2 regions of the Psychrobacillus sp. FSL K6-2365 genome follow, and region 1 is predicted to be linked to the other one. Evidence: a T-box and tRNA genes for the amino acid it is inferred to sense, from the RefSeq annotation. Region 1 holds a T-box; the other holds one or more tRNA genes.
What was found. A T-box is a leader RNA that pairs with one kind of tRNA and senses whether it is charged. The one in region 1 lies ahead of trpS (tryptophan--tRNA ligase), so its partner is inferred to be a tRNA-Trp.
Positions count from the first base shown of each region.

Region 2: it has a tRNA-Trp gene. The T-box ahead of trpS (tryptophan--tRNA ligase) is inferred to sense a tRNA for this amino acid. The anticodon was not compared.

Region 1 is NZ_JBBOOO010000001.1:1,191,696-1,197,189, reverse strand. Features, by position in the region: gene MKY29_RS05690 (peptide ABC transporter substrate-binding protein) at 1-828, opposite strand, end outside; gene MKY29_RS05685 (DUF3899 domain-containing protein) at 1,066-1,413, shown strand; T-box leader at 1,462-1,675, shown strand; gene trpS (tryptophan--tRNA ligase) at 1,731-2,723, shown strand; gene MKY29_RS05675 (oligopeptide ABC transporter substrate-binding protein) at 2,963-4,810, opposite strand; gene MKY29_RS05670 (ABC transporter permease) at 4,874-5,494, opposite strand, start outside.
Region 2 is NZ_JBBOOO010000001.1:3,314,321-3,319,814, reverse strand. Features, by position in the region: rRNA gene MKY29_RS16745 (23S ribosomal RNA) at 1-924, shown strand, start outside; rRNA gene rrf (5S ribosomal RNA) at 1,043-1,158, shown strand; tRNA gene MKY29_RS16735 (tRNA-Asn) at 1,167-1,241, shown strand; tRNA gene MKY29_RS16730 (tRNA-Ser) at 1,247-1,338, shown strand; tRNA gene MKY29_RS16725 (tRNA-Glu) at 1,363-1,437, shown strand; tRNA gene MKY29_RS16720 (tRNA-Val) at 1,608-1,683, shown strand; tRNA gene MKY29_RS16715 (tRNA-Met) at 1,840-1,914, shown strand; tRNA gene MKY29_RS16710 (tRNA-Asp) at 1,918-1,993, shown strand; tRNA gene MKY29_RS16705 (tRNA-Phe) at 2,131-2,206, shown strand; tRNA gene MKY29_RS16700 (tRNA-Thr) at 2,216-2,291, shown strand; tRNA gene MKY29_RS16695 (tRNA-Tyr) at 2,299-2,382, shown strand; tRNA gene MKY29_RS16690 (tRNA-Trp) at 2,393-2,466, shown strand; tRNA gene MKY29_RS16685 (tRNA-His) at 2,492-2,567, shown strand; tRNA gene MKY29_RS16680 (tRNA-His) at 2,602-2,677, shown strand; tRNA gene MKY29_RS16675 (tRNA-Gln) at 2,679-2,750, shown strand; tRNA gene MKY29_RS16670 (tRNA-Gly) at 2,757-2,831, shown strand; tRNA gene MKY29_RS16665 (tRNA-Cys) at 2,844-2,917, shown strand; tRNA gene MKY29_RS16660 (tRNA-Leu) at 2,953-3,035, shown strand; gene MKY29_RS16655 (SRPBCC family protein) at 3,321-3,773, shown strand; gene MKY29_RS16650 (VOC family protein) at 3,998-4,393, shown strand; gene MKY29_RS16645 (DUF1801 domain-containing protein) at 4,528-4,908, shown strand; gene MKY29_RS16640 (SRPBCC family protein) at 4,901-5,362, shown strand.

The sequences.
Region 1 (5,494 bases):
TCGAGTAGCAGTTTCTTTCACTACATCATAATTAATTTCAGTAAGTTTTACAGTTTCTTTATCCCAGTACTGCTCGTTTTTAAGCAGCTGCCAAGATAAACCTGTTCCGTCCCATTTTGCTAAAGTAAATGGTCCATTGTATAAAAGTGCATCAGAATTTTTCGCATAGTTTTCACCTTGCGCTGTAACGAATTCTTCATTTTGTGGTAAGAATGTTCCAAATGACATAAGTGATAAGAAGTAAGGAATTGGTTTTTCAAGCGTTACTTCTAATGTTTTTTCGTCAAGCGCTTTAACACCTAACTCAGTGTATTCAGCTTCTCCATTAGAAATAGCAGTAGCGTTTTTAATAACGCCAGACATCATGTATGGACCGTATTCAGATGCAGTATCTGGGTTCATAGCACGTTTCCATGCAAATTCAAAGTCATTTGCAGTTAACGGAGTACCGTCAGACCAGTTAGAGTCACGTAATGTGAATGTATAAACTAATCCATCTTCAGAAACTGTTGGTTCTCCATCAGAAAGTGCTGGTATAGCAACATTTTCTTGACTTAAACGGTATAAACCTTCGTTTACGTTGTTAAGTAGGTCAAAACCAACTGCATCAGTTACTAGAGCTGAGTCCATTGTTGGAATTTCAGCAGTTTGTATCAAGTTTAAAACTTGTTCCTCATCTGCTGCTACTTCTGGTTCTTCAGTTGTTGCATCTTTATCGTCTGTGTCTGTAGTTGTATCTTTAGCATCATCGTCGCCACCACAAGCAGCTAGGAATAGACCAACAACTAACAGTAGGCTTAAAAGCCATACTAGCTTGCTATTCTTCAAAAAAATAACCTCCTTAAATATTCAGAAAAATTCATTACAATATTTATTATACATTTTCTTTTGAGCTTGTACAGGTTTTTTTTAAATATTTTTACAATAGTGTAACAAAATCATTACATTGTCCTAACAATTGTGAATGTTTGGAAAAGAAATTGTTTATTTTTGTTAATTTAAATAATCAATTTTTTGCATATTTTCTGAGTCTATTTTATAATTTAAAATTGATAGAGGTGAAATATGAAAAAAAAATTGATATACTTTCTTGGCTGTCAGGTAATTATTTTTGCGCTAATGCTTTTAGTTTATAAAAATATTCAACTCGTCCCTTACATAAACATCTCCTTTTTTGTTGGTGGATCAATTACTTTTGTTGGTTTAATGACATATGTCGTATCAGGTGGCTTTTTTGACTTTTTTACTGAAAGTACACGTAAAGTCTTTACCCCTAAACATATGAAAAAAGAGGCAGAACAGATGCGGTTACCGTCTCAGATATTTTCTTTTCCACATAAGCCAATTATTGCATTAGGTCTCTCTAGCTTATTTTGTATGTGTATCGCTTTATTCATTTATTATAGTTACTAGGAGTACTTGATTTTTGAGTTTCTTCTATATATAATAATCAAAACAAAATAATGAGCTTTGAGGAAGAAAAGTACATTTACCTACGTATGCAAAGAGAGTCTGTGGTTGCTGTAAACAGATCATACTTTAAATGGAATGGGCTTCTGAGCAGTATATGTGAAAGTAAGTAGCATATACCGTCCCCTTCACGTTACGAAGAAGAGTGGCTAATTATTTTAGCAAGCTGGGTGGTACCACGGATTTAACATCATTCGTCCCTTTTATAGGGATGCATGATGTTTTTTTATTTTCTAAACAAAGAAAAGGAGATTCGAAAAATGAAGAAAATCTTTTCAGGCGTACAGCCAACTGGTATTATTACTCTCGGGAATTACATCGGTGCGTTTAGGCAGTTCACTGCATTACAGAATGATTTTGACTGCGTGTTTTGTATTGTAGATCAACATGCCATTACAATTGCACAGGACCCAAAAGAATTGAGCGATCATATCCGATCCTTAGCAGCGTTATATATTGCTGTCGGTATTGATCCGAAAAAGTCTACATTATTTATACAATCTGAAGTTCCTGCGCATGCACAGGCAGGATGGATTATGCAATGTATCTCTTATATAGGAGAATTAGAAAGAATGACTCAATTTAAAGATAAGTCTACTGGTAAAGATGCTGTTTCTGCTGCATTGTTAACTTATCCTCCATTAATGGCAGCAGATATACTTTTGTACCAAACAGATATCGTACCGGTTGGAGATGATCAAACCCAACATGTTGAATTGACACGTGACTTAGCTGAAAGGTTCAACAAACGTTACGGAGAGGTATTTACAATTCCTGAAATACAGTTACCTAAAAATGGGGCTCGTATCAAATCCTTACAAGACCCACTAAAGAAAATGAGTAAATCAGATCCAAATCAAAAAGCTACGATACGCCTTTTAGATAGTCCAAAGGAAATTGAAAAGAAAATTAAAAGCTCTGTTACAGATTCTGAAGGTATCGTTGCATTCGACCCTGTAAACAAACCCGGAGTTTCCAATCTATTAACCATTGAATCCGCTCTAACGGACATTTCAATTTCTACACTTGTACAGAAATATGAAGGAAAAGGATATGGAGACTTTAAAGCTTCAGTAGCTGGTGTTATAATCGATCATCTTACTCCTATTCAACAGAGATATGAGCAGTTGCTAAACTCTTCTGAACTAGATGAAATTCTAGACTTAGGAGCTACAAAAGCACAGTCTATTGCAAATGATACATTGACTAAGATGGAAGCCGCAATGGGCCTCGGAAGAAGACTACACCGGTAATAGATAGTAAGGCTAGGCATAAAAATAAAAAGTCTGTTGACTCTATCATGTACATTAGTACAGATCTCCATGAGTATCCTAGTGATAAGAAGTTTAAATAGAGTACTAAGTGAGAGCAGCTAATTACTGCTATTCCATAACTGATTAAAAATATTAATAGTCTTATTAGTATCACATCCTTATAAGACTATATGAAAAACCGCTGCTAAACTTTCATTTAGCAGCGGTTTTTTTATATACTATTTTACTGGAGTATCAGCAAGTAACTCGATCTCGTAAGGATCGATTTCTGTTTCATGACCGAAGTCATAGTTTTTCACACGATTATTAATTGGACGTAACTCGTAACGGAATTGTAATGGAATAACAGCAGAAACATCTGCCATATATTCTTGCCATTCACGGAACTTATCAGAACGGAACTTAGGATCAAGTGCGTCCTTAGAATCGATATCAGTTAATAGACCTTCTAAAGCATCTGATGAATAACGGCTGAAGTTATAAACTGCTGTTTTAGAGTATAGTCCAGCTGGAGATGGGTTTGTACCCGTACCCCATGCGCCCATAAAGACGTCAATTTCTGGATCATCTGCTTGGACTTTATCGTAGAATGTATTGAATTCGATTAGACGACCTGTAGCTAATTGTACATCTAAACCAACTTCACCCCAATTTTGTAAGTAATAAGAGATTACTTGTTCTTGAGTTTCATCACCAGCCATTGCAGCAAGTTTGATTGATAATTTTTCCCCTTTAGGGTTTTCACGAAGACCATCGCCATCTGTATCCTTATAACCAGCGTCGTCTAAAAGTTTAATAGCTTTTTCAGCGTCATAGTTATATCCTTCTAATGAACCATCATAGAAAGATTTGAAAACAGGTGGGATTAGAGAATTAGCACGTTCACGTAAATCGAAGTAGAATACTTCATTAACTTGCTCAACGTCTAAAGCATAACCCATTGCTTGACGTAATACTTTGTCACCCATTTTTGCTTCTGCTTCATTTGTAATTGCAAGACTTGCGTCATAATCATATTTACCAAGTTTGAATCCTAAATAAGAGTAGTATAATTCTTGACGACCAAGGAGTGTAATATTTTCAAGATCTTTTATATTTTCATATGCGCTCGTTGGGAATGAAAGCGCCATGTCGTACTCACCAGTCTCAATAGCTTTAGCAGCTGATGAACTTGGAACAGTCTTAACAATTACCCCATCAAGTTTTGATTGACCTTTCCAGTAGTGCTCATTGCGTACAAATTGTACAGACTCACCTGGAACGATTTTTTCGAATTTGAATGCCCCTAAAGTAACTGGGTTTTTACGTATTGCGTCATGTTCAAGTAGTTCTGCAACAGGAATATCTTTTAAAATATGACTTGGTTCAGCATAGCCCCATAGTCCATCTCCACCCGAGTAAATTGCAGGCGATACTTTGTTAAACGAAATTTCTAACGTAGTTTCATCCACTTTTTTCAAACCAGAAATTGTATCTGCTTTTCCATCATGGTATTCTACAGCACCAACGATATTTTGGAAATCAGAATCATAACGAACTCCAGCATAATCAGGGTGACCGATAATAAGGTATGGTTGGATTAAGTCTTCAACTTTAAGGGGTTCTCCATCGGACCATTTTACCCCTTCTCTAATTTTAATTGTTGCTTTATTATTATCTCCATCTACTGTTAATGAAGCAATACCAGTATCAGTTAAAAGGAAATCTCCATCAGTATCAAAAAGTGAGTTACTAGCAAATTGCATAATCTCATCATCATAAGCATCTTCATATAGTACATAAGCGAAAATACCTTGGAATGGAGAATCGTTTACTAATGCAACTTGTAAAGTTCCACCTTCAATAGCTTCTCCTTCATTATCCAATACTACTGGAAATAAATCATCTGAAGCAGGTTGTTCAGCATCTTCTTCTGCACCTTCTTCTGGATCTTCTTTAACTGCATCCTCTTCTGTTTTGTCCGGCTCATCAGCAGGTTTTGCTGAATCATCATCTGAATTACAAGCGGCAAGAACTAACATAAGAGTTAACAGCAGTGCCAATAGAGCTATAAGCTTTTTATTCATTCTTTTTCCTCCTTTTTTTATCTCTTTATATATATCAAACGCACTTGCGTCTAATAACAACTTTTAACCAAGACGTTGACGTGCATCAGCAGATCGTCGAATGGCCTGACCAACGTAATTGATCGCTAACATAAGTAATAAGATTAGTAATGCTGCCGGTAACCAGTTCCACCATGCATTTTCCATAATGAATGGATCGAACGCATAGCTTACAAGTGACCCCAAACTTGGTGTAGAGGGTGGTAAACCAAAACCTAAAAAAGATAGTCCAGTTTCTAATCCTACATTTCCTGCAAAGTTCAAGGTCATTTCTACGATTAATATAGAGCTTAAATTTGGCATCATTTCTTTGAAAATAATGACGAAATTATTTGTACCTAACGTTTTCGAAGCACTAATATAATCTCTCCTACTTTCAGTTAGTGCCTTGCTTCGAATAAGCCTCGCAGTACTAACCCATAAAAATACACTCATGATCAAAATAAACGTGAAAATAGTATATTTTGGAACCATAGTTACAAATACGATAATGATCATTAATGTCGGAATAGTGATGAAGAAATCGATAATGCGCATGAAGATATTATCAATCCATCCTCCAAAATAGCCTGTCACTAAACCAATTACAACACCTATAAAACCAGTTATGAGCGTAACTGCAATTGCAATTGTCAAAGAGTTTCG
Region 2 (5,494 bases), 2.1 Mb from region 1:
TAACGATCTGGGCACTGTCTCAACGAGAGACTCGGTGAAATTATAGTACCTGTGAAGATGCAGGTTACCCGCGACAGGACGGAAAGACCCCGTGGAGCTTTACTATAGCTTGATATTGAATTTTGGTGCAACTTGTACAGGATAGGCAGGAGCCTTAGAGCCCGGAGCGCCAGCTTCGGAGGAGGCGTCGGTGGGATACTGCCCTGGTTGTATTGAAATTCTAACCCATACCCGTAACCCGGGTAGGAGACAGTGTCAGGCGGGTAGTTTGACTGGGGCGGTCGCCTCCTAAAGTGTAACGGAGGCGCCCAAAGGTTCCCTCAGAATGGTTGGAAATCATTCGAAGAGTGTAAAGGCAGAAGGGAGCTTGACTGCGAGACCTACAAGTCGAGCAGGGTCGAAAGACGGGCTTAGTGATCCGGTGGTTCCGCATGGAAGGGCCATCGCTCAACGGATAAAAGCTACCCCGGGGATAACAGGCTTATCTCCCCCAAGAGTCCACATCGACGGGGAGGTTTGGCACCTCGATGTCGGCTCATCGCATCCTGGGGCTGTAGTCGGTCCCAAGGGTTGGGCTGTTCGCCCATTAAAGCGGTACGCGAGCTGGGTTCAGAACGTCGTGAGACAGTTCGGTCCCTATCCGTCGTGGGCGTAGGAAATTTGAGAGGAGCTGTCCTTAGTACGAGAGGACCGGGATGGACACACCGCTGGTGTACCAGTTGTTCTGCCAAGAGCATCGCTGGGTAGCTATGTGTGGACGGGATAAGTGCTGAAAGCATCTAAGCACGAAGCCCCCCTCAAGATGAGATTTCCCATTACGCAAGTAAGTAAGATCCCTCAAAGACGATGAGGTAGATAGGTTCGGGGTGGAAGCGTGGCGACACGTGCAGCTGACGAATACTAATCGATCGAGGACTTAACCAAATTTTGTTTAACGTAACAATGTCGTTTATCCAGTTTTGAGAGTACAAAAAAGTATAAAAAAAGCTTGAATTAATTTCTAGTTTTGTTATAATAAATATTGTCTTTCAAATTAATAATGTCTAGTGATGATGGCGAAGAGGTCACACCCGTTCCCTTACCGAACACGGAAGTTAAGCTCTTCAGCGCCGATGGTAGTTGGGGGTCTCCCCCTGTGAGAGTAGGACGTCGCTAGGCTGTATTATTCCGAAGTAGCTCAGTGGTAGAGCAATCGACTGTTAATCGATCGGTCGTAGGTTCGAGTCCTACCTTCGGAGCCATTTTAGGAGAGCTGTCCGAGTGGCCGAAGGAGCACGATTGGAAATCGTGTAGGCGGGTTAAACTGTCTCAAGGGTTCAAATCCCTTGCTCTCCGCCAGATAAGTTTTCTACATAAAAGTATGGCCCCTTGGTCAAGCGGTTAAGACACCGCCCTTTCACGGCGGTAACACGGGTTCGAATCCCGTAGGGGTCACCATTTATTTCAATTAAGTTGACACAGAGATACGAAGCTTATCTTATGTAAAATTAGGAAAAGGCAGTAGATCAAGGAAGCAATTGAGAGAATGAAGGAGCGTACTTATGTACGTGACTGATTGAACGAATGAAGCTGAAGCAGAGATGCGAAGCTTATCGTAATTTTACCCAGGAGGATTAGCTCAGCTGGGAGAGCATCTGCCTTACAAGCAGAGGGTCGGCGGTTCGAGCCCGTCATCCTCCACCATTTCTTTAAGAAATAAATTAGTAAGCATTCTATTGTCGCGGGGTGGAGCAAATCGCTTTACGAAGCAAGCGATTAACATCGATGCAGGCGTCAGCCGAAGCAGGTGTCCTACTTTTTTCAAGCGTAGTATCCTGGTGTTTGTAAGTATATTATTGTCGCGGGGTGGAGCAGTGGTAGCTCGTCGGGCTCATAACCCGAAGGTCGCAGGTTCAAATCCTGTCCCCGCAACCAAATGGTCCCGTGGTGTAGCGGTTAACATGCCTGCCTGTCACGCAGGAGATCGCCGGTTCGATCCCGGTCGGGACCGCCATTTATTTTATTTGAGATTTGAGATAAGCAAGAGGATCGAGGAAGCGATTGAGTGATGGAAGGAGCGTACTAAAGTACGTGACTGACTGAACGAATGAAGCTGACAAAGAGATTCGCAGCCTAGCACAAATCGAAGTAGGCTCAGTAGCTCAGTCGGTAGAGCAAAGGACTGAAAATCCTTGTGTCGGCGGTTCGATTCCGTCCTGAGCCACCATATTTATACGCCGGAATAGCTCAATTGGTAGAGCAACTGACTTGTAATCAGTAGGTTGAGGGTTCAAGTCCTTTTTCCGGCACCACTATACTGGTGGGGTAGCGAAGTGGCTAAACGCGGCGGACTGTAAATCCGCTCCTTCGGGTTCGGCGGTTCGAATCCGTCCCCCACCACCAGTTTTTATTTAGGGGCATAGTTTAACGGTAGAATAGAGGTCTCCAAAACCTTTGATGTGGGTTCGATTCCTACTGCCCCTGCCAAATTATAAGTTAACTTTGAATAATGGCGGTTGTGGCGAAGTGGTTAACGCACCGGATTGTGATTCCGGCATTCGTGGGTTCAATTCCCATCAGTCGCCCCATATTCCTTAGTAGTTAGCTCTTTTTTTATTTGTGGCGGTCGTGGCGAAGTGGTTAACGCATCGGATTGTGATTCCGACACTCGGGGGTTCAATTCCCCTCGTCCGCCCCATTGGGGTATAGCCAAGCGGTAAGGCAATGGATTTTGATTCCATCATGCCCTGGTTCGAATCCAGGTACCCCAGTTTTTTGCGGAAGTAGTTCAGTGGTAGAACACCACCTTGCCAAGGTGGGGGTCGCGAGTTCGAACCTCGTCTTCCGCTCCATTACTTAATTATGGCGGCATAGCCAAGTGGTAAGGCACAGGTCTGCAACACCTTTATCACCGGTTCAAATCCGGTTGCCGCCTCCAAATTTTATAATAACTGCCTAGTAGTATTTTATTTTGCCGGTGTGGCGGAATTGGCAGACGCGCGGGACTCAAAATCCCGTATCCTCTGGATGTGTCGGTTCGACCCCGACCACCGGTATTATTATGTGTTTTGCGTCAATATACGTAAAATTAAAGACACCCATTAACACTGTTAAATCAGCGTTAATGGGTGTCTTTTGTGTAGAGAGAAAAAGAAAGAGTTTTGAACTGAACTTCCACATGCATCAAAAATAACCTAGTCCTAAAAGGAATTTAAGAGAAGGTTAAGTTGAATAAAAATCTGTATTACTGTCACAATATCTCTGGAGCCTCTATTAAAATGTTAACAATACGGTGATCATCGTATGATATACTTTAGTAAACATTTTGGAGGGTTATCCGCTTGAGTACTAATTTTGAAGTGAAAAGAAATACCCACCTTTCTAAGCAACAGGTATATGATGGTTTGATTGATCTGGATGCTGCTAATTACTGGATGCAGGGGCTTGTAGGTATTGAACGATTGGATGTTGGACTAATGCAAGTGGGCAGTGAGTGGAAGGAATCTAGAAAGATGTTTGGACAAGTGGCTACGGAACATTTTGAAGTTGTTGAACTCAATGAGCCAGATAAAATTGTTCTTCGCTGTGATGGTAAGAAAGGAACAACTGGTAAAGGAGAATATATTTTTACCTATAAAGTAACTTCATCTGATAACCTTACGGAGATAAAGTTAATCGGAGAAATAAAAGGTCTCACAGGCATAACTAAACTTTTTGGTAAAATGATGGCTGGCACCTTTAAAAAAGCTTCTGCAAAGGATTTAGACGCATTGATAGCATTTTTAGAGAGATAATTAGTAGCAGCAGTCTTTATATGTTTTAGTGAACTTTAGTTATAAAATCTGTTAACGGTCATGTAGGTATTATTCAAATCAATTTAGATTGAAAGTTATAACTAGTAAACACTATATTGAATTGATTTAATTTTCAATCTTTATTACAATGATGAAGAAGGTTTGCGAGTTTTGAATGGTACAAGGCTATTTAAATTTAAAATGAATTAAATTGGGGGAGAATTATGGGGAGATTAGTTCATTTCGAAATTCATGTGGATGACATGGACCGTGCAAAAAAGTTTTATGGAGAAATATTTGGGTGGACATTTGAAGACTGGACTGATTATGCGGGGCTTCCTTATTTTGGGGCTATTACTGGCGATGCAAGTCAGCCTGGTATTGATGGGGCTTTAATGAAACGTCAAACACCTCCACCAGGACAACATCAGCCTATGAATGGCTTCTCTTGTACACTGGGCGTGGAAGATTACGATTCAACGGAAACTAAAATACTAGAGTATGGTGGACAGGTGGCAATGCCAAAGTATGCTCTGCCTGGAATGGCTTGGCAGGGATATTATTCTGATACTGAGGGTAATGTTTTTGGGATTCATCAGCCTGATAAGAATGCAAAGTAAAATCTATAAAGTAAGGAAGCTTATTCCTGCGTTTGAGATTACTCTGATCTCGAACGCATTTTTAAATTTTTACAAGATTATTGTATGGATAACATGGCAAAAGTTATATATTAGAATAGTGAAGGTGATACATAGTGGATAAACTAAACAGAACAATTCTAGATGTTGATACATTTATTCTGAATTTACCAGATGATATTCAGAGCATTACAAAGGTTTTAAGAGAAATTATTTTAGCTGCTTCACCTGCTCTTGTAGAAGAATATAAATGGTCGATGCCTAACTACTCATATAAAGGGTTAGTTTGTTATCTACAAACAGCTAAAAAGCATGTTAATTTAGGTTTTCATAAAGGAAATGAACTTGTAGAAAAAGACATAAATAATTTATTACAGGGTTCGGGTAAAACAATGAGACATATTAGAATTACAAAAATGGAAGATATCCAATCAGAAACTTTTATCTCTCTTATTCAAACTGCTATTACCTTAAATGAAGGAGAATTTAATGACTAATTTTGATGAATTATCAACTGTGAGTGTAGGAATGCTAATAAGAAAGCCAGTGCATGAGGTATTCGAAGCTTTTATTGATCCAACTATTACGACAAAATTTTGGTTTACAAAGAGTAGCGGGAGATTAGAAAAAGGAAGATGTATTCGTTGGGAATGGGAGATGTACGGAGTTTCAGCTGAGCTCGATGTGAAGGAAATTGAACAAAACAAGCGGATTCTTATCCAATTTGATGATGAAACAACTGCTGAATGGCTATTTACCCAAAGAGAATCAGAAGGAACATTTGTCGAAATCAAAAATTATGGCTTCAAGGGTAATCTAACTGAAATAGCAAATCAAGTAATAGATTCAACCGGTGGCTATACAATTGTTCTTTGTGGCCTTAAAGCATTGCTGGAGCATAAGATAAAGTTAAATTTAGTCGCTGATAAGTTTCCTGATGCAAACGTGTAAAATTATGAAAAGCAGGCTCTTCTATAGAGGAGCCTGCTTTTCATAATTTGAACAAATGAACCACATTGCATTTCTTCGTACCTGTCTCAAAAGAGTAAAGCACTTTTTGGTTAGGTTTGGAGGCCATTATAT